DNA from 4 places in the Janthinobacterium sp. NKUCC08_JDC genome. Region 4 is predicted to be linked to each of the others. Evidence: predicted binding sites of a transcription regulator. Region 4 holds the regulator's gene; each other region holds the start of a gene.
The links. The regulator sigma-54, encoded in region 4, starts transcription at its own class of promoters, with help from an activator protein. The targets are predictions, from matches to a motif close to TGGCANGNAANCTGCTTT.

Region 1 (7,238 bases), on a different contig from region 4:
GAGCACCTTCCTGGCGAACATGAGCCATGAACTTCGCACGCCCTTGAATTCCGTGATCGGCTTTTCGCGCCTGATGGCCGCCTCGCCCAATATGCACGACGATGAAAAGCGCAACCTGGCCATCATCCACCGCTCCGGCAATCATTTGCTCACCCTGATCAATGAAATCCTAGAACTGTCGAAGGGCGAGGCGGGGCGCCTGCAGGCGCAGACGGCCGTGGTGGCGCTGGCGCCCCTGTTGCAGGAAGTGATGGACATGCTGGGCATGCGCGCCGAGCAGCAGGGGCTGGCTTTGCGCCTCGATTGCGCGGGCCTGCCGGAGGCCGTGCTGCTCGACGCGACGCGCTTGCGCCAGGTGCTGCTGAACCTGATGTCGAACGCCGTCAAGTTTGCCGGCGGCGGCGAAGTCACCCTGCGCGTGCGCGGCGAGCGGCGCGATGGCGATCAATGGATGCTGTCGTTCGCCGTCAGCGACACGGGTATCGGCATCGCCCCGGAAGACCAGCAGCGCATTTTCGAGCCCTTCGTGCAGGCCGACAGCGCGGGACCGAAAGATGGCACGGGCCTGGGCCTGGCCATCTCGCGCGAATTCGTGCAGCTGATGAAAGGCGAACTGACGGTGGAATCGACGCCGGGGCAGGGCGCCGTCTTCAGCTTCAGCATTCCCGCGCAGGCGGCCGAGGCGCCGCTGCAGGTGCCCTTGCCGCAGCCGGTGTCGCCGGCGCCCGAGGCGCGGCCGGCACTGCGGGCGCAAGATTTGCTGCTGTTGACCGGGGAAGAGCGCGCCGCCTTGCTGGTGGCGCTGCGCGAATTGAACCTGGCCAGGGTGGCGCAGCTGCTGGCGGCCCTGCCCGCGGCGGCGGCGCCCTTGCTGGCGCCGCTGCAGGCCATGCTTGACCAGCATCAGTACCGCCAGCTGTGCGACTTGCTGGAGAATGAAGGCGTGCTGGCGCACGCTTGAAAGTGTGGGCTGACAACATCGGATTCGCTGAAAAGAACGACTAAGTACCGTCGATGGATGGTGCTAAATTGCAATAAAGATTATGATGATAGTACGTAGTTCATCGCAAAGAAATGTCTTGTCCAGCGTGGCAACCGACCGCCGCGCCTCATCCAAAGCTGAGAGAACTGCTACATGCACCGCGATTTTTCGGAAGTGAACTCGAAGGGCGAAGTACTGATCGTTGAAGATACGCCGGCTTCGCTGAAGCTGTTGAGCGATTTGCTGGGCGGCGCCGGCTATGCCGTGCGCCAGGCGCCGAACGGTGAGCTGGCTCTGTGGACGGCTCAGGCGCGCCCGCCTGAGCTGATCCTGCTCGACGTGCGCATGCCCGGCCTCGACGGCTTTGAAGTGTGCCGCCGCCTGAAGGAGATACCGTCCCTGTGCCAGGTGCCGGTGATCTTCCTGTCGGCCCAGTACGATACGGACGACAAGGTGCGCGGCTTTGCGCTGGGCGCCGTCGATTTCATCGCTAAACCCTTCCAGGCCGAGGAAATCCTCGCCCGCACCGACGCCCACGTGCGCCTGGCGCGGGCGCAGCTGCAACTGGCGCAGGAGCGCGCCAACCTGGAACGGCGGGTGGCCGAACGCACGGCCGAACTGGAGCAAGTGGCCAGCACACTGGCGCGCGAAGTGCAGATCCGCCGCGCGAATGAAGAATTGCTGCGCCTGTCGGGCCAGGTCTTCGAAGCGACCCAGGACGCCATCTTGATCACCGATGCGGCCGGCGTCATCGTCACGGCCAATCCCGCCTTTACGCGCATCACCGGCTACGCGGCGCAGGAAGTGGTGGGTACGGACATCATGCGCCTGCACGCCGAATACACGGGCGAAGCGGTGCTGCTGGCCCTGCGCCAGGGCTTGCGCAGCAGCGGCTGCTGGTCGGGCGAGGTGCAAACGCGGCGCAAGAGCGGCGATACCTATCCCTGCCTGCTCAGCGTCTCCACCGTGCACGGACCCGATGGCGCCGTCGTCAACTATATCGGCGTATTCCTCGACATCAGCGAACGCAAGGCCGAGCAGCATCTGATCGATTTCCTTTCCTACCACGATGCGCTGACCGGTTTGCCGAACCGCGTGCTGCTGCGCGAGCGCTTCGAGCAGGCGCGTGCGAACGCCGTGCGCGACAGCCAGCAGGTGGTGCTGATGTGCCTCGACCTGGACCGTTTCAAGAATATCAACGATTCGCACGGCCAGGCCGTCGGCGACAAGGCGCTGCAAGTGGTGGCGCGTTTCCTGTCCGGCTGCGTGCGCGAAGGCGACACGGTGGTGCGCCAGGGCGGCGACGAATTCCAGATCCTGCTGCAGGACGATGCCCTGCTGGGGCGTACCCTGGGGCTGGCGCAAACGATCCTGGCCGGCTTGCGCGAAGAACTCAGCGTCGATGGCGAACGCCTGGCGCTGACGACCAGCATCGGCATCGCCATGTGTCCGGCCGACGGCGACAGCCTCGATGACGTGCTGCGCCACGCCGACACGGCCCTGGTGCGCGCCAAGGAAATGGGGCGCGACCATTACGCCTTCTTCACGGAGCGCATGGGCAGCGATATCCGCGCCCGCCTGGCGATGCAGCAGCAGCTGCGCGGCGCCATCTGCCGCGATGAATTCGAAGTGCACTACCAGCCGCAGATGTGCTTGCGCACGGGTGCCTTGCTGGGCGCGGAAGCCCTGCTGCGCTGGGATAACCCGGTGCTGGGCAAGGTGCCGCCCGGCCTGTTCATCGCACTGGCAGAGGAATACGGCTCGATCACGGCCATCGGCGAATGGGTGCTCGAAAGCGTGTGTGCGCAAATCCGCGCCTGGCACGACGCTGGCCTGGGCAGCATCAAGGTGGCCGTCAACCTGTCCGGCAAACAGTTCGCACAGGACCGCACGGTGCCGTTCGTCGAGGCGGCCTTGCGCAAATACGGTATCGCGCCCGCCTGCCTCGGCATCGAGATCACGGAAAGCACGGTGATGGGCGACCCGGACAAGGCCGTGGCGGCCCTCACGCGCCTGAAGGATATCGGCGTGGGCATTTCGCTCGACGATTTCGGCACCGGCTATTCCAGCCTCGGCTACCTGAAACGCTTTCCCATCGACGTGCTGAAGATCGACAAATCCTTCGTCGACGACGTCACCACCAGCAGCAGCGACGCGGCTATCGCCCGTTCCGTCATCTCGCTGGCGCACAACCTCGACATGCGCGTCATCGCCGAAGGCGTGGAAACGCGCGAACAGGTCGACTTCCTGACGGAACACGGCTGCGATGAAATGCAGGGCTATTTTTTCAGCCGCCCCCTGGCCGCGGAAGCCTTCACGGCCTTGCTGCGCGAACGGCGCACCCTGGCCGTAACAGTGGCCGTGGCCTGAGCGCCGCGGTGCGGCAGATGCACCATGCCGGTGCGCCCGCCGCAGCGCGGTGCACGATTCTCACTTTTCCTTCCCCTGACGCTGGCACATATCCTGCTTAGGTAATCGCTTATTTACGCGATTGCCCCGCATGCCAGACAGCACCCGACCAGTCACGCCTTTACCAGCCAGCGCGCACAGCGCCTGGCAGGCGCAGCTGCGCCTGGGCTTTGCCTTGCACGATGGCGTCAGCCGCCTCGTCGAGCGCACGCATAGCGGCCCCCTTCGCGTGCAAAAGCCCCTGTACCCGGAAGGCGGCGCCGTCTGCCACGCCATCATCATCCATCCGCCCGGCGGCGTCGTGGGCGGCGACCAGCTGGCAGTCGACGCCACGGTGGGCGAGGGCGCGCACGCCTTGCTCACGTCGCCGGGCGCGGCCAAATGGTACCGCGCCAATGGCCATGTCTCGGGCCAGCACATCGTGCTGCGCGCCGGTAGCGGCGCGGCCATCGAGTGGCTGCCACAGGAAAGCATTTTCTTCGACCAGGCGTGCGTGCGCCTGCGCCACGAAGTGGAACTGGCGCCGGAAGCCCGCTACATCGGCTGCGACATCGTCTGCCTGGGCCGCAGCGCCTCGGGCGAAGTTTTCAATACGGGCAGCATCAGCCAGCAGGTGCAGATTCGCCGTGGCGGCAAGCTGCTGTGGTGGGAACAGGGTGTGCTGGCTGGCGGCGGCGCGCTGATGGCCAGCCCACTGGGCTTGGCGGGCCACACTGTGTGCGCCACCCTGATCGCCGTCGGCGCCCCCGTTCCTGCCGCCGTGCTGGCGGCCGTGCGCGGGATCGCCGTGCCGGCCGGCGCCGCGTTTGGCGCCACGCACATGAAATCGCTGGTGGTGGTGCGCCTGCTGTGCGGCGACAGCGAGGCGGCGCGCCGCGTCATGCTGGCCGCCTGGCAGCTGCTGCGCCCCGCCATGCTGGGACGCGATGCCGTCGTACCCCGCATCTGGAACACTTAATCAGGAAAGAACAAGGAAAACCATGGACCTGACTCCCCGCGAAAAAGACAAGCTGCTCATTTTTACGGCCGCGCTGCTGGCTGAACGGCGCCTGGCGCGCGGCTTGAAATTGAATTATCCGGAAGCGGTGGCACTGATCAGCGCCGCCATCATGGAAGGCGCGCGCGATGGCAAGTCGGTGGCGCAGCTGATGTCGGACGGTACCAAGATCCTCTCGCGCGCCGACGTCATGGACGGCATCGCCGAGATGATCCCCGACATCCAGGTGGAAGCGACCTTCCCCGATGGCAGCAAGCTGGTGACCGTGCACCACCCGATACCGTAGTTTTTTGAGAAGGAGCCCCTCATGACCCCAGGCGAATACCAATTGGAAGAAGGCGAAATCAGCTTGAATGCCGGGCGCGCCACGGCCACCGTGGTGGTGGCCAACCGGGGCGACCGGCCGATACAGGTCGGCTCGCACTTCCACTTTTTTGAAGTCAACCCGGCGCTGGCTTTCGAGCGCTGGCGCGCCTACGGCATGCGCCTGAACATCACGGCCGGCACGGCCGTGCGCTTCGAGCCGGGCCAGCAGCGCACGGTGGAACTGGTGGCGCTGGCGGGCGAGCGCAAGGTCTATGGCTTCAATGGCGAAGTGATGGGCGAACTGCAAGACACACCACCGGGAAAGGATTGAGATGGCCAGCATTCCCCGCAGCGCGTATGCCGAGATGTTCGGCCCCACCAAGGGCGACCGCATCCGCCTGGCCGACACGGAACTGTTCATCGAGATCGAGCATGACTATGCGATCTACGGCGAAGAGGTGAAATTCGGCGGCGGCAAGGTGATCCGCGACGGCATGGGCCAGTCGCAGCGCTGCGCGGCCGAGGTGATGGATACCGTCATCACGAATGCCGTCATCCTCGACCACTGGGGCATCGTCAAAGCCGACATCGGCTTGAAGAACGGCCTGATCTTCGGCATCGGCAAGGCGGGCAATCCGGACATCCAGCCTGGCGTGACCCTGGCCATCGGCGGCGCCACCGAGATCATCGCCGGCGAAGGCATGATCATCACGGCCGGCGGCGTCGACACGCACATCCACTTCATCTGCCCGCAGCAGATCGAAGAAGCGCTGATGAGCGGCGTGACCACCATGCTGGGCGGCGGCACGGGACCGGCCGTGGGCACGGCCGCCACCACCTGCACGCCGGGACCGTGGCATTTGCACGCGATGCTGGCGGCGGCCGATGCCTTCCCCATGAACCTGGGCTTCATGGGCAAAGGCAACGTCAGCTTGCCGCTGCCGCTGGAAGAGCAGGTGCGCGCGGGCGCCATCGGCCTGAAACTGCACGAAGACTGGGGCAGCACGCCGGCCGCCATCGACAACTGCCTGTCCGTCGCGGACCGCATGGATATCCAGGTGGCGCTGCACAGCGATACCCTCAACGAGGGCGGTTTTCTCGAGCACACGCTGGCCGCCTTCAAGGACCGCACCATCCACACGTTCCACACGGAAGGGGCGGGCGGCGGCCATGCGCCAGACATCATCGCCGCCGTGGGCCAGTCCAACGTGCTGCCCTCGTCGACCAACCCGACGCGCCCATTCACCGTCAACACGCTCGACGAGCACCTGGACATGCTGATGGTGTGCCACCACCTGGATCCGGCCATTGCCGAAGACGTGGCGTTTGCCGAGTCGCGCATCCGCCGCGAAACCATCGCTGCCGAAGACATCCTGCACGACATCGGCGCCATCTCGATGATGTCGTCCGACTCGCAAGCGATGGGGAGAGTGGGCGAGGTGATCATGCGCACCTGGCAGACGGCGCACAAGATGAAGGTGCAGCGGGGTGCGCTGGCGCCCGACACGGCGCGCAGCGACAACTTCCGCGCCAAGCGCTACATCGCCAAGTACACGATCAATCCGGCCATCACGCACGGGATTGCGCACGTGGTGGGCTCCATCGAGGCGGGCAAGATCGCCGACATCGTGCTGTGGAAGCCGGCTTTTTTCGGCGTCAAGCCGTCGATGATTCTGAAGGGCGGCATGATCGCGGCTGCGCAGATGGGCGACCCGAACGCGTCGATCCCCACGCCGCAGCCCGTGCACTACCGCATGATGTTCGGCGCCTTCGGCGGGGGCCTGAAAAAGTCGTTTACCTTTGTCTCGCAGGCAGCCTACGACCTCGATATCGGGCATCAGCTGAAACTGAACAAATCCGTCATCGCCGTGAAGAACATGCGCGGCTTGCGCAAGCACGACATGATCCACAACAGCGCCACGCCGCACATGGAAGTGGACCCGGAAACCTACGCCGTGCGCGCCGACGGCCAGCTGCTCGTGTGCGAAGCGGCCGCCGTGCTGCCGATGGCGCAGCGCTATTTTCTATTTTAAGCAGGAGACAAGCATGCTGACTTTGCATACCAAACTGGGACCTGGCGATGAACGTACGCCGTTTGCCCAACTTGTGTTGCCCTACGACCAGCGCGAAAAATGCCGGCTGCGCGCCGTGCTGTCGAATGGCGACGACGTGGCCGTGTTCACCGTGCGCGGCACGGTGCTGCGCGACGGCGAACGCATGACGGGGCCGGAAGGGCAGGTGGTGCGGATCGTTGCCGCGCGCGAGCCGACCTATCTGGTGCAATGCGCCGATGCGCACACCCTACTGCGTTGCGCTTTCCACCTGGGGAACCGCCATACGCAGGCGCAGGTGGGCGACGGCTTTTTGCGCATCCGCAAGGACGTCGTATTGAAGGAGATGCTCGAAGGCTTACAGGCGATGGTGACGGAAGAAAGCGCACCGTTCGAGCCCGAGGCGGGCGCATACGGCGGCGGCCATGGCCACCACGACGGCCACGGCCAGCACTTGCTGGCGCCCGTGCCGCTGCGGCAGAAAATCCACCGT
Region 2 (7,238 bases), on a different contig from region 4:
CTGCGTGATGCCGGGGCTGTCCGCCAGGTCCGCGATGCTGCGCGCCACGCGCAATACCCGGTGATAGGTGCGCGCCGACCAGTGCAGGCGCGCTATGGCGCCATGCAGCAGCTGCTCGCCATGCGTTTCCAGGCGACAATGCTGTTCGATTTCCGTGCTGCTCAGGCGCTGGTTCGCTTTGCCCTGGCGTGCCAGCTGCAGGGCAAAGGCTGCCGCGACCCGCGTGGCGATGGCTTGCGTGCTTTCGCCTGCGCCTGCGTGCCGCCCCAGCGCCGCCGGCGGCATGGCGGCCACTTCAATCTGCAGGTCGATACGGTCGAGTAGCGGACCGGACAGGCGGCTGTGATAACGGAGTACGGCGTCCGGCGTGCAGCGGCAGCGTCCCGAAGCATGGCCCAGATAACCGCAGGGGCAGGGATTCATGGCGGCGATCAACTGGAAGCGAGCAGGAAACTCGGCCTGGCGGGCCGCGCGTGAAATGCTGATCACGCCCGATTCCATGGGCTGGCGCAGCACATCGAGCACCCGGCGCTGGAATTCGGCGATTTCATCGAGAAACAGCACGCCGCAGTGGGCCAGCGAGATTTCTCCCGGGCGCGGCACGTTGCCGCCGCCCACCAGGGCCACGCCGGATGCCGTCTGGTGCGGGGCACGGTAGGGGCGTCGTTTCCAGTGTTCCACCTTGAAGAGGCCGCCCAGCGAATGCACGGCGGCCGATTCCAGCGCCTCTTCGTCGCTCATGGGCGGCAGCACGCCGGGGAAGCGGCTGGCCAGCATGGTCTTGCCCGCGCCCGGCGGCCCCACCATCAGGACGTTATGGCCACCCGCGGCCGCCACTTCCAGTGCGCGGCGCGCCTGCTGCTGTCCTTGCACGTCGGCAAAGTCCGGATACGCAAAATCGGGTACGGCCAGCATGGGCTGGTGGCGTTGCAGGACGGTCCGGCTGGCGTGCGCGGCAAAATGCGCGCAGACCTCGAGCAGGCTGTGGGCAGGATAGATGCAGGCATCGCTGACGAGAGCCGCTTCGTCCGCGTTCGCCTGCGGCAGGATGAAGGCGCGTGGCGCGCCTGGCTGGCTGCGTTGCATGGCAAAGGTCATGGCCAGCGCGCCGCGGATGGGGCGCAACTGGCCAGACAGCGACAGTTCGCCCGCGAATTCGTAGTGGTGTAATTGGTCGCCCGGCAACTGGCCGGACGCGGCCAGGATGCCCAGCGCGATGGGCAGGTCGAAGCGTCCCGATTCCTTGGGCAGGTCCGCCGGCGCCAGATTGGCCGTGATGCGCCGCGCCGGCATGTCAAAGCCGCAGTTTTGCAGCGCGGCACGGACGCGGTCGCGCGATTCCTTCACTTCCGTATCCGGCAGGCCGACAATCGTAAACGAAGGCAAGCCATTGGCAAGGTGGACTTCGACACTTACCTCGGGCGCTTCCATGCCGGCCAGGGCGCGGCTTTTCAGGACGGCCAGACTCATCAGACTCCCCTGTGGCGCGGGCGCGGGCAGGACCAGTCTAGCGTATGCAACGCCGTCAAGCTTGAGCTATGCCAGCAAGGCCGTCAATAACGGAGCCTTGCTGGCCGCATCTTACGCCTTGGTGTCGTTCAGGCGCGTTTCCAGTTCGATCAGGCGCAGTTCCAGTGCGTCCAGCTTGGCGCGGGTCTTGGCCAGCACTTGCGCCTGGATATCGAATTCCTCGCGCGTGACGAGGTCGAGGCGGGCGAAGCCCTGGGTCATCATCGATTTCACGTTTTTCTCGATATCCTTGGCAGGCGAGTTTTCGATGGCTTGATGGATCTTGCCTTGCAAGTCGTTAAAGAAGGTATTCATGTCCATGGTCAGTCCTTTTATGGTGCGGCCTGTGCATCGCACCATTGCGGTGCACAGCGGCGTTAATCTGGTGCGAAACTGGGCAAATTCACAATGCTTCAGCAGCCCGTACCCGCATGCCCAGAGGCTTGCAGGGTATGTATGGCCGGAAACGCACCTGTCAAGGTGGCAATAGAGCTGGCACGTATTCTGCTAAAGAAGGTATGAACGCTTTGTGATCTCCAGCCAAGATTTTAAACCTCAACCGCTTTAAAAGTTCAATAAAAGGGAATCGCCATGAAGAATCTGTCCAAGAACATGACTTTAGCTGCAGCGTTGACGCTGGCCATGGCCGCCTTGTGCGGTAGCGCCATGGCCCAGGATGCAGTGGCGGCGCCTGCTGCAGCCGAAGCCGTACCTGATAACGTGGTGAGCTACAACGTGGCGCTGACCAGCGACTACCGTTACCGCGGCATCTCGCAAAGCCGCTTGAAACCGGCCATCAGCGGCGGTGCCGACTATACCCACAACCCGACGGGTTTGTACGTCGGCACCTGGCTGTCGAGCATCAAATGGATCAAGGACGGCGGCGGCGATACCAATCTGGAATGGGACATCTACGGCGGCAAACGGGGCGAGATCAGCAAGGATTTTACCTATGACGTAGGCGGCCTGTACTACTTCTATCCCTCGAATGGGCTGAGCACCAATGCCAACACCTTCGAGCTGTATGGCCAGCTCGGCTATGGCCCGGCCTACATCAAGTACTCGCACTCGACCACCAATCTGTTCGGCGTGGCCGACAGCAAGAACAGCGGCTACCTCGACGTGGGCGCGAATATCGATGTGCACGAAGGCTATCTGCTGAACCTGCATGTGGGCCGCCAGAAAGTTGAGCACAACGATTCCCTCAGCTACACCGACTACAAGCTGGGCGTCACCAAGGATTTTGGCATGGCAACAGTCGCCCTGGCCTACGTCAAAGCCAACATCACGTCGCTGGCACCGAATGGCAAGAATCTGGCGAAATCCGGTCTCGTGCTGACCGTATCCAAAACCTTTTAAGCGAGACTGCCATGAAAATGATTACTGCAATCATTAAACCGTTCAAACTGGACGAAGTACGCGAAGCCTTGTCGGCTATCAATGTGCAAGGCATTACCGTTACCGAAGTCAAAGGTTTCGGCCGCCAGAAAGGTCACACGGAACTCTACCGTGGCGCCGAGTATGTCGTCGACTTCTTGCCAAAAACCAAAATCGAAGCGGCTGTCGATGACGCCATTGTCGACCAGGCCATCGAAGCGATCGAAGGTGCCGCGCGTACCGGTAAAATCGGCGATGGCAAGATTTTCGTCTACAACCTGGAACAAGTCATCCGCATCCGTACCGGTGAAACCGGCAACGAAGCGCTCTAAGGGGAATATTGATGCGTAAAAATATAACAAAATTGCTAGCTGGGTTTGCCTGTCTGTGTGCGTTTGGCGTCGCCGCGCCGAGCTTTGCCGATGCCCCCGCCAAGACGGAGGCGGCCACGACTTCGGCCGTCGCCGCTCCCGCCGTCACGCCGGTGCCTGACGCAGCAGCTCCGGCCGCCGCTCCGGCCCCGGCCGCCGCCGCGCCAGCCGCCGCGCCCGTTGCCAACAAGGGCGATACCAGCTTCATGATGATCAGCACCCTGCTGGTGATCCTGATGACCATCCCCGGCCTGGCCCTGTTCTACGGCGGCCTGGTGCGCTCGAAGAACATGCTGTCGGTGCTGATGCAAGTGTTCATGGTGTTCGCGCTGGTCATCGTGCTGTGGTGTATCTACGGCTACTCGATCGCCTTCACGGAAAAAACCGCCTTCTTCGGTGGCTTCGACCGCCTGTTCCTGAACGGTATCTGGGATCCGGCCAAGGGCACGTTTGCCGCCGCCGCCACCTTCAGCAAGGGCGTCGTCATTCCCGAGTTCGTCTTTGTCGCCTTCCAGGGCACGTTTGCCGCCATCACCTGCGCGCTGATCGTCGGCGCCTTTGCCGAGCGCGCCAAGTTTTCCGCCGTGCTGGCCTTCGTCGTGCTGTGGTTCACGTTCGCCTACCTGCCAGCGGCCCACATGGTGTGGTTCTGGACCGGTCCTGACCTGATCACCAACGCCGCCACTTCGGCCAGCGAAGCCCTGAAGGCTGGCTGGATCTGGCAAAAAGGCGCGCTGGACTTCGCCGGCGGCACCGTGGTGCACATCAACGCCGCCGTTGCCGGCCTGGTGGGCGCGATCATGATCGGCAAGCGCGTCGGCTACGGCCGCGAATCGATGGCGCCGCACTCGCTGACGATGACCATGATCGGTGCGTCGCTGCTGTGGGTGGGTTGGTTCGGTTTCAATGCCGGCTCCTCGCTGGAAGCGGGCGACGTGGCTGCCCTGGCCTTCGTCAACACCTTGCTGGCCACTGCCGCCGCTACCCTGTCGTGGGTATTTGGCGAGTGGATCAGCAAAGGCAAGCCATCGATGCTCGGTGGCGCATCGGGTGCCGTGGCCGGCCTGGTGGCGATCACCCCTGCGGCCGGCTTTGTCGGCCCGATGGGCGGCCTGGTCATCGGCTTGCTGGCCGGTGTCGTCTGCCTGTGGGGCGTGAATGGCTTGAAACGCCTGATCGGCGCCGACGATTCGCTCGACGTGTTCGGCGTGCATGGCGTAGGCGGCATCCTCGGTGCCTTGCTGACGGGCGTGTTTGCTGCACCACAATTGGGCGGCCAGGGCATCTTCGACTATGTCACCAACAAGATGTCGGCGGATCCGTACTCGATCGGCCACCAAGTGTGGGTGCAAGCGCAAGCGGTCGGCACCACCATCCTCTGGTCTGCCATCATTTCCGTCATCGCCTATAAACTGGTCGACATCGTCATCGGCCTGCGCGTACCGGAAGAAGAAGAGCGCGAAGGCCTCGATATCACCAGCCACGGCGAGCAAGCGTATCATGGCTAAATAATCACTATCTGGCATGCCAGCGTCCCGGCGCGGCATGTCTGGTGGAAAAGGCGCCTCATTGAGGTGCCTTTTTTTCGTTGTGGGAATGTAAAAGGTCTTTAAAACAAGGCTTTTGCCCCGATTTGGGGTACTTACACGGTAATATAGTCGGCAGTTCTGTGTGCTTTTTTGAATACTGCACATAATTTAAGGATGTAACTATGGTTCCCCATCTCGTCACGGCCCTGACCGGACCGCTGCTCGACCTCGAAAAAAAGATTCTGGCCGCGACGCCGGCCATTGAGCGCTGGTTTCGCATGGAGTGGCAAGAGCACACGCCGCCCTTCTATTGCTCGGTAGACTTGCGTAACGCCGGCTACAAGCTGGCGCCCGTCGATACCAATCTGTTCCCTGGCGGTTTTCACAACCTGGCCACGGAAATGCTGCCCCTGTCCGTGCAAGCGGCCATGGCCGCCATTGACAAGTATTGCCCGGACGCCCGCAACCTGCTGATTGTGCCGGAATTGCACAACACCACGCCGCAGTATCTGCAGAACGTGGCGCGATTGATGCAGATCTTCCGCCAGACGGGGCTGCACGTGCGCTTCGGCTCGTGGTCGCCCGAGATCACCCAGCCGACACCGCTGGCGTTGCCGGATGGCAACATGCTCGTCATCGAACCGCTCGTGCGCCTGAACAATGGCCGCCGCCTGGGCTTGAAGGATTTCGACCCTTGCACGATTCTGCTGAATAACGACTTGTCGGACGGTATCCCCGATATCTTGCAAAATATTCATGAGCAAAGTCTGCTGCCGCCCTTGCACGCGGGCTGGGCCTTGCGCCGCAAGAGCAACCACTACACGGCCTACGATGAAGTGGTGAAAAAATTCGGCAAGATGATCGATGTCGACCCGTGGATGCTCAACCCCTTCCACGCCAAGTGCAGCGATGTGAATTTTCAGGAAGGCGAGGGCGAAGATGCGCTGGCCGCCAGCGTCGACGTGCTGCTGGCCAAGATCCGCAAGAAATACAAGGAATACGGCATCAAGGAAAAGCCGTTCGTCATCGTCAAGCCCGATGCGGGCACGTATGGCACGGGCATCATGACGGTGCGCGACGCCAGCGAAGTGCGCGACCTGTCGCGCAAGCAGCGCGAAAAAATGTCCATCGTCAAGGATGGCCAGCTGGTGACCGACGTCATCATCCAGGAAGGCGTGCCGACCTTTGAAAGCATCAAGGATGCCGTGGCCGAGCCCGTCGTCTATATGATCGACCGCTACGTGGTGGGCGGCTTCTACCGCGTGCATGCTGAAAAAGGCGTGGACCAGAACCTGAACGCGCCCGGCTCGCAGTACGTGCCGCTGGCGTTTGCCCAGCAGCATGCCGTGCCGGATTTGAAGGCCAAGCCGGGCACGGCCGCGCCGAACCGCTTTTATGTGTATGGCGTGGTGGCGCGCCTGGCCTTGCTGGCAGCGTCGCTGGAAATGGAGCGCACGGACCCGAATCCCGAGGTGTATTGATCCGTCAACGAGACTTGCCGGGCGCGGCGACTACCGCGCCTGGCGATCTCGGCTAGAATCAAGCATTCCTTATCCAGGCTCCCCGATTGGACGCACCATGAAAATTGCATTCCTTGCCGACCCGCTGGCAGGCTTCAAGACTTACAAAGACTCCACCTTCGCCATGATGCGCGAGGCGGCCAAACGCGGCCATGCCGTGTATGCCTTCGAACAGAAGGATATGGCGCTGGAAGAGGGCATCGTCACGGCACGGGTCAAACACATCGAGCTGACCGGCGACGAGCACGACTGGTACAAGGTGGTCTCCACCGAAGAAGTGCGCCTGTCTACCTTGGACGCCATCATCGAGCGCAAGGACCCGCCGTTCGACATGGAATACGTGTACGGCACATATCTGCTGGAACTGGCGGAAAAGCAGGGCGCTTGCGTCTTCAACAAGCCGTCCGCCATCCGCGACAACAATGAAAAGCTGGCCATTGCGCAGTTTTCTGAATTCACGTCGCCGACCCTGGTGACGTCGGACGAAGCGCGCCTGCGCGCCTTCCACGCCAAGCACCAGGATGTCATCTTCAAGCCGCTCGACGGCATGGGCGGCACGGGCATCTTCCGCGTCAAGGCCGATGGCCTGAATTTGGGCGCCATCATCGAGACGCTGACGGACAACGGCGCGCAGACCATCATGGCGCAGCGTTTCATCGCCGACATCGTCAAGGGCGACAAGCGCATCCTCGTCATCGGCGGCAAGCCGGTGCCGTTTTCGCTGGCGCGCATCCCGCAGGCGGGCGAAGTGCGGGGCAACCTGGCCGCCGGCGGCACGGGCGTGGCGCAGCCATTGACGGCGCGCGACCTGGAAATCGCAGAAAAGCTGGGCCCGATCCTGGCCGCGCGCGGCCTGATGCTGGTAGGATTGGACGTGATCGGCGACTATCTGACGGAAGTCAATGTCACCAGCCCGACCTGCTTCCAGGAAA
Region 3 (7,238 bases), on a different contig from region 4:
CTTGCCTGTATTCTGGTCCAGCGCCACCAGATAGGCGTCGAGCGTGCCGAAAATCACCAGGTTGCCGTACAGGGCCGCACCACGGTTGACCACGTCGCAGCAGGGCATGATGCCGTCTGGCAAGCGATGCTCGTACTTCCACAGCTTGGCGCCCGTTTTCAAGTCGACGGCAAAGATGCGCGAATACGATGCCGTGACGAACATCTTGCCGTTATGAATCAGCGGCTGCGATTCCTGGCCACGCTGTTTTTCACCGCCAAACGAGAACGACCAGGCCGGCACCAGCTTGGCCACGGTCTTGTCATTGATCTGCGTCAAAGGCGAATAGCGCTGGCCCTGCGTGCCCATGCCAAACGACAGGACGCTGGCCGGATTCTTCGCCGTGCTGTCGAGCATGGCATTGGTGACATTGCCCATGTCGGCCGCCTGGGCCAGCGATGCCAAACCCAAACCGACGAGTATCCCCATGATTTTTTTCTGCACAGTCATCTCCCTCTGTTTTATTAGTATGTGTGTGTATCAAGTCTTGCGGTGCTCATGCGGCTGGGCATGCAGCAAGGCGCACTCTTCATCGGTGAACAGGCGCGAACGCGTCAAGAAGCGCTTGCCCGTGCCGTTGTCGAGTGAAAACATGCCGCCATTGCCATCGACCACATCGATAATCAACTGGGTATGCTCCCAGTACTCGAATTGCTCGAGTCCCATGTAGAACGGTGTGCCATTCAAATTGCCGAGATAGATGTCGGTGTCGCTGACATCGAACTCGCCCAGCGCATAGCACATGGGCGCGCTGCCGTCGCAGCAGCCGCCCGACTGGAAAAACATCAGCGGGCCGTGACGCTGGCGCAACTTGTCCATCATTTCCAGCGCCGCATCGGTGGCGACCACCCGGGCAATTGCTGCACTCATGGCATCCCTTTCTGCGCGCCGCGCCTGGATTGACAGGCGCGGCGCGTGTACCGGTTTAGAAGAAGCCCAGCGCTTTCGGGCTATAGCTCACCAGCAAGTTCTTCGTTTGCTGGTAGTGATCGAGCATCATCTTGTGGTTTTCGCGGCCGATACCCGATTGCTTGTAGCCGCCGAACGCGGCGTGGGCCGGATACAGGTGGTAGCAATTGGTCCACACGCGGCCCGCCTGGATGGCGCGTCCCATGCGGAAGGCGCGCGAACCGTCGCGCGTCCACAGGCCGGCGCCCAGGCCGTACAAGGTATCGTTGGCAATCGCCAGCGCGTCGGCCTCATCCTTGAAAGTGGTCACGGACACGACCGGTCCAAAAATCTCTTCCTGGAAGATGCGCATCTTGTTATTACCCTTGAATACGGTCGGACGCACGTAGTAGCCGCCTTCCAAGTCGCCCGCCTGCGTGTTGCGCTCGCCGCCAGCCAGCACTTCGGCGCCTTCCTGGCGGCCGATGTCGAGATAGGACAGGATTTTTTCCAGCTGCTCCTGCGACGCCTGCGCACCGATCATGGTGGACGAGTCGAGCGGGTTGCCCTGCTTGATGGCGGCCACGCGCTTCAGAGCACGTTCGATGAATTTCTCGTAGATCGATTCCTGGATCAGCACGCGCGATGGGCAGGTGCACACTTCGCCCTGGTTCAGCGCGAACATGGCAAAACCTTCCAGGCATTTGTCGAAATAGTCATCGTCCGCGTCCATCACGTCTTCAAAGAAGATGTTCGGCGACTTGCCGCCCAGCTCCAGGGTGACGGGAATCAGGTTTTGCGCGGCGTAGCCCATGATCAAGCGGCCCGTGCCTGTTTCGCCCGTGAAGGCGATCTTGGCGATGCGCTTGCTCGAGGCCAGCGGCTTGCCCGCTTCCAGGCCGAAACCATTGATGATGTTCAGCACGCCCGGCGGCAGCAGGTCGCCGATCAGCTCGATCAACACCATGATGGAGGCCGGTGTCTGCTCGGCCGGTTTGAGCACGACGCAATTGCCGGCGGCCAGGGCTGGCGCCAGTTTCCACACAGCCATCAGAATCGGGAAATTCCATGGAATGATCTGGCCCACGACGCCGAGCGGCTCGTGGTAGTGGTAGGCATAGGTTTCCGCATCGATTTGCGCGACGGAACCTTCTTGCGCGCGGATGCAGCCGGCGAAATAACGGAAATGGTCGATGGCCAGCGGGATGTCGGCGTTCATCGTTTCGCGGATCGGCTTGCCATTGTCGATGGTTTCCGCCGTGGCGATCAGGCTCAGGTTCTGTTCGATGCGGTCGGCGATGCGGTTCAGGATATTGGCGCGCTCGGCAGGCGATGTCTTGCCCCAGGCATCCTTGGCGGCATGGGCGGCGTCCAAGGCCAGCTCGACATCTTCCGCCGTGGAACGGGCGATTTCGCAAAATGGCAAGCCCGTGATCGGTGTGATGTTAGGAAAGTATTCACCTTTTACCGGGGCAACGAATTTGCCGCGGATGTAATTGTCATAGCGTTGTTTGAAGGGATTGGCTACGCCCAGTTTGCTGATGTCTGCGAGATTCATGTCGTCCTCTATCGGGTTAATTAGAATGGAATTGCTGTAATTAAAATCAAACGTCCTGGTACAGATGGGGTGAGTACACGGAGTCTTCCGCAAATGCCGTGCCAGCTCGGCATCCCACTACAAACTTAGCCGCTTTTACCCTTGTTACAAGGGCCTAGCGTCAATACCGGTGTGCTTTTCAGCGCATGCCCGGGCTTGAGCCGCTGCACAATGGAACAGGTGTACCAGACTGGAACACCTGTTCCTGTGCCATTAACGAATCACCACGCCCCATGGCAATTCACCTACAGCAATATCGGCCACCTTGCGCGCGCTGGCCGTGTCGATGACGGAAACGCTGTTCGAACGGCCATTGGCCACGTACAGCTTGGCGCCATCGGGCGTGATGGCCATGTTCCACGGGCGCTTGCCGACGGGAATGGTGGCCGTGACCTCGTTGCTGGCCGTGTCGATCACCATCACCGTGCCATCGATACCGTTCGAGACATACACCTGCTTGCCGCTGGGATGGACCACGATGCCGTTTGCATTCTTGCCAGCGGGAATGGTGGCGATGGCCTTGCGCGCGGCCATGTCGATGACGTAGACGGCATTGACCAGTTCGCACGCCACGTAGGCGCGGCCCGAGTCCGGACTGAAACCGATGCCGCGCGGGCGCAATCCCACGGCGATGGACGCCACCTGGCGGCGTTGCACCACATCAATGACATCGACTTGTTCAGCCTCTTCCGCGCTGACCAGCAGCCAGCGCCCATCGGGGCTGAAAACGGCATGTTCCGGATTGCGTCCATGCACCTTGATATCGGCGAGCAAGACGCCCGTCTGCCCATCGAGCAAGGCCACGCTATTGTTTTCCTCGACGGCCACGGCCACGTAATGACCGTCTTGCGAAGCGCTGACGCCTTCGGGCGACTTGCCCAGCGCCACCGTGCGCAGGGGGGCGCCGCCAGCGTTATCGATCAGCAGCAAGGCGCTGCTGGCCGCATCCGTGACAAACAATTGCCGCCCGGTGGGGTCGGCGGCGATGCCGCGCGGACGCTTGCCGGCTGCAATCTGGCGCACGACCTGGTCGGTCGCCGTGTCGATCACGCTCAAGGTGCCCGATTTTTCATTGGGAACATAGGCAAATGGAGCAGCCTGGAGGGCGCTGCTGGCGAGCGCAGGCAGCAGCCAGCACACTTGGCGCAAGCGCGAGAAGAAGTTGGGCATAATCACCTTTCGATGGCAAAACACAGGAAAAGCGCGCGGCATCGGCGCATCTGAACATTGCTGTATGCAAACGCCATGCCACTGACACGCGTATAATTTCAGCCCACCAATGGAGACATGGCAGGCATATTGCTTGATACAACGATGCAGACCTGCGCCGCGCACGCGACCAAAGCAGGCTTTTATTCACATTGGAGAATCCGCATGCAGCACCGTTTCCGCCTGAACACCATCGCCAGCCTGTTTGTCGCCGGCAGCGCTACCCTCGCCCCTCACGTCTTTGCCGCCGAGGCAGCTGCCCCGGCCAACGGGCAACTGATGGATACGGTGGTCGTCAGCGGCAGCCGCATCGCCCATCCAAGCCAGGAAGTGCCGGCCTCGATCGACGTCGTCGACAGCGCCCGCATCCAGGATGGCCAAATCCGCGTCAACGCGTCAGAAGCGCTGGCCGCCGTGCCGGGCCTGGTCGTGCAAAACCGCCAGAACTATGCGCAAGACTTGCAAATCTCGTCGCGCGGCTTCGGCGCACGCTCGGCCTTTGGCGTGCGCGGCGTCAAACTGATCAGCGATGGCATTCCTGCCAGCATGCCCGACGGCCAAGGCCAGGCCGCCACCTTCAACCTCGATACGGCCGAGCGCATCGAAGTGCTGCGCGGACCGTTTTCTGCCATCTACGGCAACCACTCGGGCGGCGTGATCCAGCTGTTTTCCAAGGATGGGCAAAATCCTCCGTCCGTCGAATTGAATGTGGTGGGCGGCAGCTACGGCACCAACAAAGTGGACTTGACGGCGCAAGGCCAGGCAGGCGGCATCGGCTACGTGCTCGACGGCTCGCGCTTCCGCACGGACGGTTTCCGCGACCACAGCGCCGCCACGCGCGAACAGGCGTTCGGCAAGATCACCGTCAAGCCCAGTGCGGACAGCAAGCTGACCATCGTTGCCAACAGCCTGCACCAAGGAAACACGCAAGATCCGCTGGGCGCCACCTGGGCCACGTTTGCCCGCGACCCGCGCGCTGGCGAAACCGATGCGAGCGACACACAAAACCCGAAGCGCACCCTGGCCGAGCGCTACAACACGCGCAAGAGCATCGACCACCAGCAAATCGGCGCCACCTATGAACAGTCGTTCGGCGACGACCGCCTGCATGTGATGGTGTATGGCGGCAACCGCGACGTGATCCAGTACCAGGCTTTTACCAAAGGCTTCCAGGCACCGCCCAGCCATTCAGGCGGCGTGGTCGACTTCCAGCGTGAGTTCTACGGCATCGATACCAACTGGCTGCACGTGAACCAGTTGGCCGGCGGCAAGCTGAGCACCACCATCGGCATCGACTATGGCCGCTCCAGCGATGACCGCACCGGCTATGAAAATTACATCGGCAACACGTTTGGCGTGAAAGGCAAGCTGCGCCGCGACGAGCAGAATGTCGTCTCCAGCCTCGATCCCTATATCCAGACGGAATGGCAAAGCGGCCCATGGCTGCTGAGCGCAGGTGTGCGCTACAGCAAGATGAAAGTGGCGGTCGACGACCACTATCTCAGCAATGGGAACGACAGCGGCAGCCTCGAATTCAGCCACACGACACCGGTGCTGGGTCTGCTGTATAAACTGACGCCGAGCGTCAACGTGTACGCCAGCGCCGCGCGCGGTTTTGAGGCGCCTACCTTGAATGAACTGTTTTACTCGGGCACGGGCGGCGGCTTCAATTACCAGCTAAAACCGGCCACCAGCACCAACCTGGAAGCAGGCATCAAGGCGAGAATCGCCAACAACACCCACGTAAACGCGGCCGTGTTCCAGATCAAGACCAACGACGAACTGGTGGTCGACAAGTCCAGCGGCGGGCGCACCAGCTATCGCAATGCAGGTAAAACCTTGCGCCAAGGTATGGAAGTGTCGCTGGACTCAAACTTGCCATATGGTTTCACGGCAAAAGTAGCACTGACCAGCCTGCACGCCGTGTATGACCAGGCGTTTGGCAGCGTGCGCGAAGGCAGCCGTTTGCCTGGCGTGCCCAGCGCCAACCTGTTCGCGGAACTGGCGTGGAAAGATAAGCTCGACCGCTTTGGCGCGGCGCTGGAAAGCGTGGCCAGCAACCAGGTCTACGCGGAAGACAGCAACATCGAAAAACCGGCGCCCGGCTACACGGTGTTCAATGCGCGCTTCAACGCCAAACAAAACGTGGGGAACTGGCGCTTCAAGGAATTTGCCCGCCTGAACAATCTTTTCGACAAGACCTACGTGGGCTCCGTCATCGTCGGCGACAGCAACAAACGCTACTATGAAGCGGCGCCAGGACGCAATTGGCTGCTGGGTGTCAGCGCCCAATATAGTTTCTAAAACTAAAAAGCCCGCGCCTCTTCCGATGCGCGGGCTTTTAAACCAGAGCAAGCTACTTCAGGGCCGCGCCTCCTTCACGCCATACTTCTCAAAGATCGTTTTCAGTTCGCCGCTGGCCGCCATCTCGTTCATGGCTGCCTGCAGCAACTTGGCCACGTCGAGCTGTTGCTTGCTGACGGCCAGGCCCACGGCCCAGCCGGCACGCGGCAAGCGGGCGAACGCCACTTCGCTCAAGGGGAAAGCGGGGTCGCTTTTCAGCACCGATTCGATTTCCGAACGGTTGGCCAGCACGGCGTCGAGCTTGCCCGCCTGCAATTGCTGCAAGGCTTCGGCGGCCGTATCGAAGATGCGCACGTCGTCGCGGTACTTGCCATTGTCTTCGCCCAACATCAGCATGGCCGCGATCGACACCTTTTCCACGCCGATACGCTTGCCGGCCAGCGAAGCGACTCCGTCGAATTGCGGCACGGATTGCGCGCTGCGCACCAGGCGCACGGTTTCCACGTAGTAGGGTGCGAAGATCTCAACCTTGTCGTTATCCGCCATCAACTTCTTGTCGACCGGCACATGCAGCATCACGTCGGCGGGGCCATAACCGAGGTAATGCCCTTTCCACACCATATTGCGCAAATCGTCGTTCAGATTTTCGCCGGCGGGAAATGGCAGCAAACTCAGTTTCAGCCCCAGCTTTTTCGCCAGCGCTTCGGCAATATCGATATCGATGCCAACGCCCTTGTCGGAAAACGGCGCGAACTCGTTGTACACAGCCACTTTCAGGCTGCCCGACTGCTGCACTTTCTGCCAGTCGGCATGCGCCGGCGCGGCTGCGCAGAGCGCCAGGCAAGCGAGCGAGATCATCGCGCGCATGCCCCGGAGTTGAAATGAACGCATGGGACTCCTTCGTGATCGGTTCGACTTAATTGGATTCGCGGCGGGTTTCCAGATAGGTCTTGATGGCCCACATGGCTTCCTGGTTGAACACGCCTTCGAACGGCGGCATGTACACGGCGCCATTGCGCACTTTACCGTGACGGATGGTGGTCAGGTAGTAATTGTCCGTCTCCTTGTAGCAAGCCTGTTTCTTTGTCTCATTCTTGATACCGAAGCAATCGCGGTCCAGCTGGCGCAAGTCCGGCGCGATGCCGCCCGAAATGGCTTCGATGCCGTGGCAGCGGGCGCAATTCTGGTTGTAGGCCGAGGT
Region 4 (7,238 bases):
CAAATTGCAATAATTTGTAAAGATAATTGCCTTGGAGCAGAGTGCCGATCTTTATTGTATGATCGGGCTATGCATATCGTCCTTATCACCGGAATATCCGGCTCCGGTAAATCCGTCGCGCTCAATGTGCTGGAAGATACCGGCTACTATTGTGTCGACAACCTGCCACCGGCCTTGCTGCCCAGCCTGGTGCAAACCCTGCTCGACGAAGGTACACCGCAACTGGCCGTCGCCGTCGATGCGCGCAGCGCCGAGTCGCTCGTCAGCCTGCCGCACAATGTGGCGCTGCTGCGCGACCAGGGACACGACGTCAAGGTCATGTTCCTGACGGCCACCACGCATTCGCTGGTGGCGCGCTTCTCGGAAACGCGGCGCAGCCATCCGCTGTCGCATGAATTGCGCCCGAACCAGAATCCGGCCAGCCGCCGCACCCTGATCGAGTGCATCTCGGAAGAGCGTGAACGCCTGTCGGCCATCGAACAGCTGGGCCACGTGATCGACACGTCGGAGCTGAGCGCCAACAAATTGCGCGCCTGGATCAAGGATATGATCGCTTCCGAACGCGCGCCGCTGACCCTGTTCTTCGAATCGTTCGCCTTCAAGCTGGGCGTGCCGCTGGACGCCGATTTCGTCTTCGACGTGCGGGCCTTGCCCAATCCCTATTACGACCTGGCGCTGCGCCCGCTCGACGGCCGCGACGCGCCCGTGATCGCCTTCCTCGACGCGCAGCCGAGCGCGCTGGAACTGCTGGCCGACATCCGCGCCTTCATCGAAAAATGGCTGCCGTCATTCAAGTCCGACAACCGCAGCTACCTGACGGTGGCCCTCGGTTGCACGGGTGGCCAGCACCGCTCCGTGTACATGGCGGAACGGCTGGCGCAATACTTCGGCCCCAACGAGCGCGTCGTGCTGCGCCACCGCGAGCGCTCCTAGTTAATTCAGGTGGCGCAGCGGATGCGCTGACGCCGGCCAGACCGGTGCGAAGAAGCGCGCCACCATGGCAGCATCGACCTCGTCCAGGCTTGATGGGTTCCAGCGCGGCGCATTGTCCTTGTCGACCACCAGCGCACGCACGCCTTCGAGCACTTCGCCATGCTCGAAATTGTGGCGCACCACCGTGCGCTCCAGACGCAGACAATCGGCCACGCCCAAGTGAGCCCCGCGCTGCAGCAATTCCAGAGTTACCGACATCATCAAAGGCGAGCGCAGGCGCATGGCCGCCAGCGCCTTGCTGGCGAACGCGCTGTCGTCCTGCGCCAGCGAGGCCATGATGGCCGCCACGGAGCCGGCGCCGAAGTGACGGTCCAGCGCCACGCGCGCCGCCGCCAGCGAGGCGATACCCGCCTCGGCCTGGAACGGCGCCGCCAGCGCCTTGATGGCAACCGGCAAGGCCTCGCCCGGCGTCGACTCGAACAGGGCCAGCAGCGCCCCCATCTGCGCCTCGGGCAGGTAGACATCGGCCAGGTCCGTGTACAGGGCGTCGGCCGCGTTGATCGTCAAGCCCGTCAAGCCCAGGTACAGGCCCAGCTGGCCGGCCAGGCGGGACAGGAAATAACTGCCGCCCACATCCGGGAACAAGCCAATATTAACTTCCGGCATGGCCATGCGCGTGCGGCCCGTGACGATGCGCAGGCGGTTGCCGGGTCCGGCTTGCGCCACGCCCATGCCGCCGCCCATCACCACGCCATCCATCACGGCGATATACGGTTTCGGATAGAAATGGATCACATGATTTAACGCGTATTCTTCCGTAAAGAAATCTTCCAGCAAGGCGCTGCCGCCTTGCGGCGTGGCCAGGCCCGCATCGTAGAAGAAACGGATGTCGCCGCCGGCGCACAGTGCTTTCTCGCTGCTCGAGCGGATCACGACGGCGTCCACCTGCGGATCGTCGCGCCAGGCCAGCAGGGCAGCGCTCAGGGCGCGCACCATCTCCAGCGACAGGGAATTCAAGGCTTTCGGACGGTCGAGCACGATGTGCCCCGTGCGGTTGCGGATGGAGGTCTGGACGAAGTCGCTCATGGCAGGCGTGAAAAAAGTAAAAGTACAAACATTCTAGCGCCTGCGCGGGGAACATTGCGTTCAAAAGGTCCAGGCGCAAAAAAGGGCGCAATGTGCGCCCTTAGTTGATCACAACTGCTGAAAGCGGGTGGCCTTAAACGGCGACGACGGCGTCTTCCTCGGAGTTGTCTGGCAGATGCTTGATCGCCTCTTTACCGTGCCCTTGCACTTTGGTTTTGTATTTCATCACTTGCCTATCGAGCTTGTCGATCAGGGCATCGATCGCGGCATACAGGTCTTGTGCCAGGCTTTCCACATAGACGGTTTTGCCACTTAAACGCAGGTTGACTTCGGCCTTTTGACGTTTTTCTTTCTCTTTGAGGTTATCCACGGTCAGAATCACGGCGATATCGATAACTTGATCGAAATGACGTTTCACGCGTTCCAGCTTCGTTTGTACGTATTCACGGATGGCTGGTGTCACTTCGAGATGATGTCCGCTGATGGTGAGATTCATACACACTCCTAAAGATGATCGGGTTCGTGCGGTCCATCCTATCCGGCCCGCAGAGGAACCGAAAAAAACTTACAAACACTTACGCAGGCTCACTGGCGGAATTTTCAACGCTTCCCGGTATTTGGCAACAGTACGTCGCGCAATCACCATGCCTTGTTCCCCCAGCATGTCCGCAATCTTACTGTCGGATAAAGGATTTTTAGGGTCTTCTGCTCCTGTCAGTTGCACGATCAATGCCCGTATCGCCGTCGATGACGCTTCGCCCCCCGCTTCGGTGGCGACGTGGCTACCAAAGAAATATTTCAACTCGAACATGCCGTGCGGGGTCAGCATGTACTTTTGAGTTGTTACCCGCGAGATAGTACTCTCGTGTAAACCCAGTGTATCAGCTATTTCACGGAGCACAAGGGGGCGCATGGCAACGGCCCCATGCGAGAAAAAGTTCTTTTGTCTTTCTACTATCGCCTGTGCCACGCGCAAAATCGTGTCGAAACGCTGGCGCATATTCTTGATCAGCCACTTGGCTTCCTGCAACTGTGCGCCCATGGCGCCCTCGCCCTTGCCCTGCTTGAGCAGGTTGGCGTACATGGCGTTGACGCGCAGGCGCGGCATGACGTCGTTGTTCAGGGTCACTTGCCAGCCATTGCGCGCGCGCTTGACGACGACGTCGGGCACCACGTAATCGGACACGTCCGAGGCGAACACGGCACCCGGATGCGGATTGCACTGGCGAATCACCGTCTGTGCTTCGCGCAAGTCTTCATCGTCGCAATCGAGGGCTTTTTTCAGCTTGTTGAAATCGCGCTGGGCAAACCAGGCCAGGTGCTTTTCCACGATGACGAGCGCCATGCGCCGCGTCACCATGGCGATGTGCGGCAAGCGCTTGATCTGCAGCGCCAGGCATTCGGACGCATTGCGCGCGCCCACGCCGGGCGGATCGAAACTTTGCAGCAGCGACAAGGCCGTGCGCATCTCGTCGGCGTCGATTTCCAGCTCTTCCGGCAGGCGCGCCAGGATGTCGTCGAGCGACTCTTCCAGGTAGCCATTGTCGTCGAGCGCGTCGATGATCAGCTCGACCAGCGCGCGGTCGCGCAATTCAAGCACCGTCACGCGCATCTGCTCCATCAGGTGTTCGCGCAGGGTGCAGTGATGGGCCTCGAGTTGCGGGCGGGAATCTTCGTCGTCGGGCGCCTTGCCCCGGCTCGCCTCGCTCCAGTCACTGTCGCCGCCGTCCGCGGCGGCCGGGCCCTCGCCCGCCTCGCCGTCAAAGGTTTCCGCTTCGGCAGGCGCGGCAGGCGCCTCCTGGCCTGGCGCCTGGGGCGGCGCTTCGGCCGGCGCCGCCGTGGAACTCAAGGCCCCGTCCGACAGCAGGCGCAGCGAACGGTCGAGCGGATCGTCGAGGCGCTCGAGCAAGGGATTGTCCGTCAGCAGTTGCTCGAGTTCCTGGTGCAATTCCAGGGTCGACAATTGCAACAGGCGTATCGATTGCTGCAACTGCGGCGTCAGTGCCAGGTGCTGCGAAGTGCGCAGCTGCAATGATTGTTTCATTGGCTTACATGCGGAAGTGTTCGCCCAGATAGACCCGGCGTACCGACTCGTTCGCGATGATGTCGTCGGGGCGTCCCGACGCCAGTACCGAGCCCTGGTTGATGATGTAGGCACGGTCGCAAATACCCAGCGTCTCGCGCACATTATGATCGGTGATCAGCACGCCGATATTGCGCTCCTTCAAGAAGCGCACGATGCGCTGAATCTCGATCACGGCGATCGGATCGACGCCGGCGAACGGCTCGTCGAGCAGCACGAAACGGGGATCCGTGGCCAGCGCGCGGGCGATTTCCACGCGGCGGCGCTCGCCGCCCGACAGGGACAGGGCCTGGTTCTCGCGCAGCTTTTCAATCTGCAAATCGGCCAGCAGTTTATCCAGGCGCTCCTCGATCTCGGCCTTCTTCAGGGGACGGCCTTCGACGGTCTGGATTTCCAGCACGGCGCGGATATTGTCTTCCACCGTCAGCTTGCGGAAGACGGACGCTTCCTGCGGCAGATAGGACAAGCCCATCTGCGCGCGGCGGTGGATCGGCAGGCTGGAAATGTCCACGCCGCTGATATCGATGCTGCCGCCGTCCGACGGCACCAGGCCGACGATCATGTAGAACGAGGTGGTCTTGCCGGCGCCGTTCGGGCCCAGCAAACCCACCACTTCGCCGCATTCGACTTGCAGCGAGACATCATGCACGACTTGCCGCTTGCCATAGGTTTTTTGTAGACCGCGAACGATCAGGGTGCTGCCGCAACGAGTATTGTCCATTATTTCTTTCCTGGCGCAGGCGTGGCCGGCGCTTTCTCCGCTTCCGGCGCCTTGGTCTTCGGCTGGATCACCATGCGCACGCTGCCGCCATCGGAGGTACTGGTGCCGCTGTCGGAATTTTCCATCTTGAATACTTCCTTGCGGCTGTCATACGAGATGAAGGCGCCATTGGCCACGTCGGTTACTTTCGTGCCTTCCAGACGCGTCAGCTTGGCCTTGGAAAACAGTTTCACCACTTCCGTCTTGTTGTCGTATTCCACGCGCTCCGCTTCGCCTTCGACCCACAGGTCGCCCGCGCCATCGCGCTTCTGGCGGAACGTGGCCAGCTTGCCGGGATCGGCCCAGAAGGTGATGAACTGGTAGCCTTGCGGGTCTTCCGTGATCAATGCCCGGCCCGCCTTCATGGTCAGGGTGCCCTTGACCAGCACGACGTCGCCCGTCAGGGTACGCACCTGCTTGACGTCATCGACGTGGCCGCTGCGTGCCGTGATGACGGCTTCCTTCTCGGAATCGGCTTTCTCGGCATGCGCCACGCCCATGATGGCCAGCGAAAATACGGTCAACAGCAAGATGTTCTTCATAGTATGGTTTCCTTGTTTCATTCTGTCATTTTGCCGCCGCGGCAGGGCGCGGTTTCGGCGGGAGGACCATGCGCAGCGCATTCTGCACTTCCACCACGCCCGTGGCGTTATTGGCTTTCATGCCGATGCCATTGAGGCGCGAAGTCCCCGTCAGGATATCGACAGGCACGTCCGTTTCCATTCTTTCCTCGTCCGGAAACACCGTCAGCGCTTCCGTCCTGACCGTCAGGTTCTGCGCCTTCGGACTGGCCGCGCGGTCGATCACGACCTTGCGGTGCAGTTGCAGCCGGGTATTGTCCTGGTCGATATGCGCCAGTTCCGCATTCATGTTCAACGGCGGCATGCCTGGCGTGAGCTTGCGCACGAAGGGCTGGTCGATATCGGACGAATCGTCGGCCGGATAATGCGTGAGCTTGGTGCCCGACACGATATAGCTGGGCTTACCCGTCAAATCCATGCGCACCAGGCTGAAATTGGTGATGAAATAATCGGGCTCATCCAGATGCTTGCTGGCCTTGATGTCCTGGCTGTTCTTGTTCATCACTTCGAGCAGCCAAAAGCTGGCCAGCGCGACAACAACCGCACCCAGCAGGGTAAAAATCGTGCGCCAGCGATGGGCGCCTCCTGGCTTACGCATAGGGTTTCACTCTTTCCAATATCACTGGCGGCAAGGTGCGCCTCACTCCAGGAACGGCGCCATGACGCGCGCATAGTTGTCCTGGGCGCGCAGCAGGAATTCGCAGATCTCGCGCACCGCGCCGCGGCCGCCGCCGGCCTGCGTCACATGGTGCGCCAGGTCCTGCGCTTCCGGACGCCCGCCCGGCACGCTGACGGCAAAACCGACGCGTTTCAGGATGGGCGCATCGATGACATCGTCGCCGATATAGCCGCATTGCTCTTCCGTCAAGCCCGTCAGCGCCAGCAGTTCGCGAAATGGCGTCAGCTTGTCGTGACCGCCCTGGTGCACATGGGTAATGCCCAGGTCTTGCGCGCGGCGTGCCGTAATGGCCGAGCGGCGCGCGCTGATGATAGCCGTCTGCACGCCCGATTCCTGCAGCAGCTTGATGCCCAGGCCATCATACACATTAAACGTTTTCATCATCTCGCCATCGGGGCCGAAATGCAGGCTGCCGTCGGTGAGCACGCCATCGACGTCAAAGATCATCAGTTTGACCTTGGCCGCGCGCGCCAGGTTGTCCGCCACGCTGTCCATCAGATCACCTTCGCTTGCGTCAGGTCATGGATATGCAGCGCGCCCACCAGCTTGCCGTCGGCATCGACGACCAGCATCTGGTTGATGCGGAACTGCTCCATCACGGCCACGGCATCGACGGCCAGGCGTTCGGGCGCGATGCTGCGCGGCTGCGCATGCATGACGTCGCGGATCGCCACTTGCGTGAAATCCTGCACGCGCTCGAACATGCGGCGCAAGTCGCCATCCGTAAACACGCCCACGGGGCGGTTGTCCGCGTCGACGATGGCCGTCATGCCCATGCCCTTCTTCGTCATTTCTTCCAGCGCCTGCAGCAGGGATGCCTCTACCGGCACTTTCGGCACCCTTTCGCCGCTGCGCATGACGTCATGCACATGCGTGAGCAGGCGGCGACCCAGGGCGCCGCCCGGGTGCGAGCGGGCGAAATCTTCTTCCTTGAAGCCGCGCAAGTCGAGCAAGGCCACGGCGATCGCGTCGCCCAGGGCCAGGGTGACAGTGGTGCTGGCCGTCGGCGCCAGGTTTAGCGGACAGGCTTCTTTCTCAACAGAAATATCCAGGTGCACATCGGCCAGCTGGGCCAGGCTGGAATTCGGTTTGCCCGTCATGGAAATCAGTACGCCG

Region 1: a site for sigma-54 is predicted at 3,435-3,452, ahead of KO538_RS00825 (urease accessory protein UreD). Genes of this name have one in related genera too.
Region 2: a site for sigma-54 is predicted at 2,003-2,020, ahead of KO538_RS28440 (TorF family putative porin). Genes of this name have one in related genera too.
Region 3: a site for sigma-54 is predicted at 3,758-3,775, ahead of KO538_RS28740 (beta-propeller fold lactonase family protein). Genes of this name have one in related genera too.

What each region holds. Positions count from the first base shown of each region.
Region 1 is NZ_JAHKQW010000001.1:164,350-171,587, reverse strand. It holds gene KO538_RS00835 (HAMP domain-containing sensor histidine kinase) at 1-961, shown strand, start outside; gene KO538_RS00830 (GGDEF domain-containing response regulator) at 1,136-3,352, shown strand; gene KO538_RS00825 (urease accessory protein UreD) at 3,483-4,349, shown strand; gene KO538_RS00820 (urease subunit gamma) at 4,372-4,674, shown strand; gene KO538_RS00815 (urease subunit beta) at 4,696-5,025, shown strand; gene ureC (urease subunit alpha) at 5,027-6,727, shown strand; gene ureE (urease accessory protein UreE) at 6,741-7,238, shown strand, end outside.
Region 2 is NZ_JAHKQW010000024.1:16,412-23,649, reverse strand. It holds gene KO538_RS28450 (YifB family Mg chelatase-like AAA ATPase) at 1-1,470, opposite strand, end outside; gene KO538_RS28445 (accessory factor UbiK family protein) at 1,582-1,830, opposite strand; gene KO538_RS28440 (TorF family putative porin) at 2,101-2,868, shown strand; gene KO538_RS28435 (P-II family nitrogen regulator) at 2,880-3,218, shown strand; gene KO538_RS28430 (ammonium transporter) at 3,230-4,765, shown strand; gene gshA (glutamate--cysteine ligase) at 4,969-6,267, shown strand; gene gshB (glutathione synthase) at 6,365-7,238, shown strand, end outside.
Region 3 is NZ_JAHKQW010000028.1:524-7,761, reverse strand. It holds gene KO538_RS28755 (PQQ-dependent methanol/ethanol family dehydrogenase) at 1-468, opposite strand, end outside; gene KO538_RS28750 (DUF779 domain-containing protein) at 520-909, opposite strand; gene adh (aldehyde dehydrogenase) at 965-2,485, opposite strand; gene KO538_RS28740 (beta-propeller fold lactonase family protein) at 2,738-3,694, opposite strand; gene KO538_RS28735 (TonB-dependent receptor) at 3,899-6,037, shown strand; gene KO538_RS28730 (ABC transporter substrate-binding protein) at 6,095-6,928, opposite strand; gene pedF (cytochrome c-550 PedF) at 6,954-7,238, opposite strand, start outside.
Region 4 is NZ_JAHKQW010000018.1:97,023-104,260, reverse strand. It holds gene rapZ (RNase adapter RapZ) at 70-933, shown strand; gene KO538_RS26950 (enoyl-CoA hydratase/isomerase family protein) at 934-2,019, opposite strand; gene hpf (ribosome hibernation-promoting factor, HPF/YfiA family) at 2,153-2,515, opposite strand; gene KO538_RS26940 (RNA polymerase factor sigma-54) at 2,585-4,063, opposite strand; gene lptB (LPS export ABC transporter ATP-binding protein) at 4,068-4,823, opposite strand; gene lptA (lipopolysaccharide transport periplasmic protein LptA) at 4,823-5,404, opposite strand; gene lptC (LPS export ABC transporter periplasmic protein LptC) at 5,430-6,041, opposite strand; gene KO538_RS26920 (HAD family hydrolase) at 6,084-6,617, opposite strand; gene KO538_RS26915 (SIS domain-containing protein) at 6,617-7,238, opposite strand, start outside.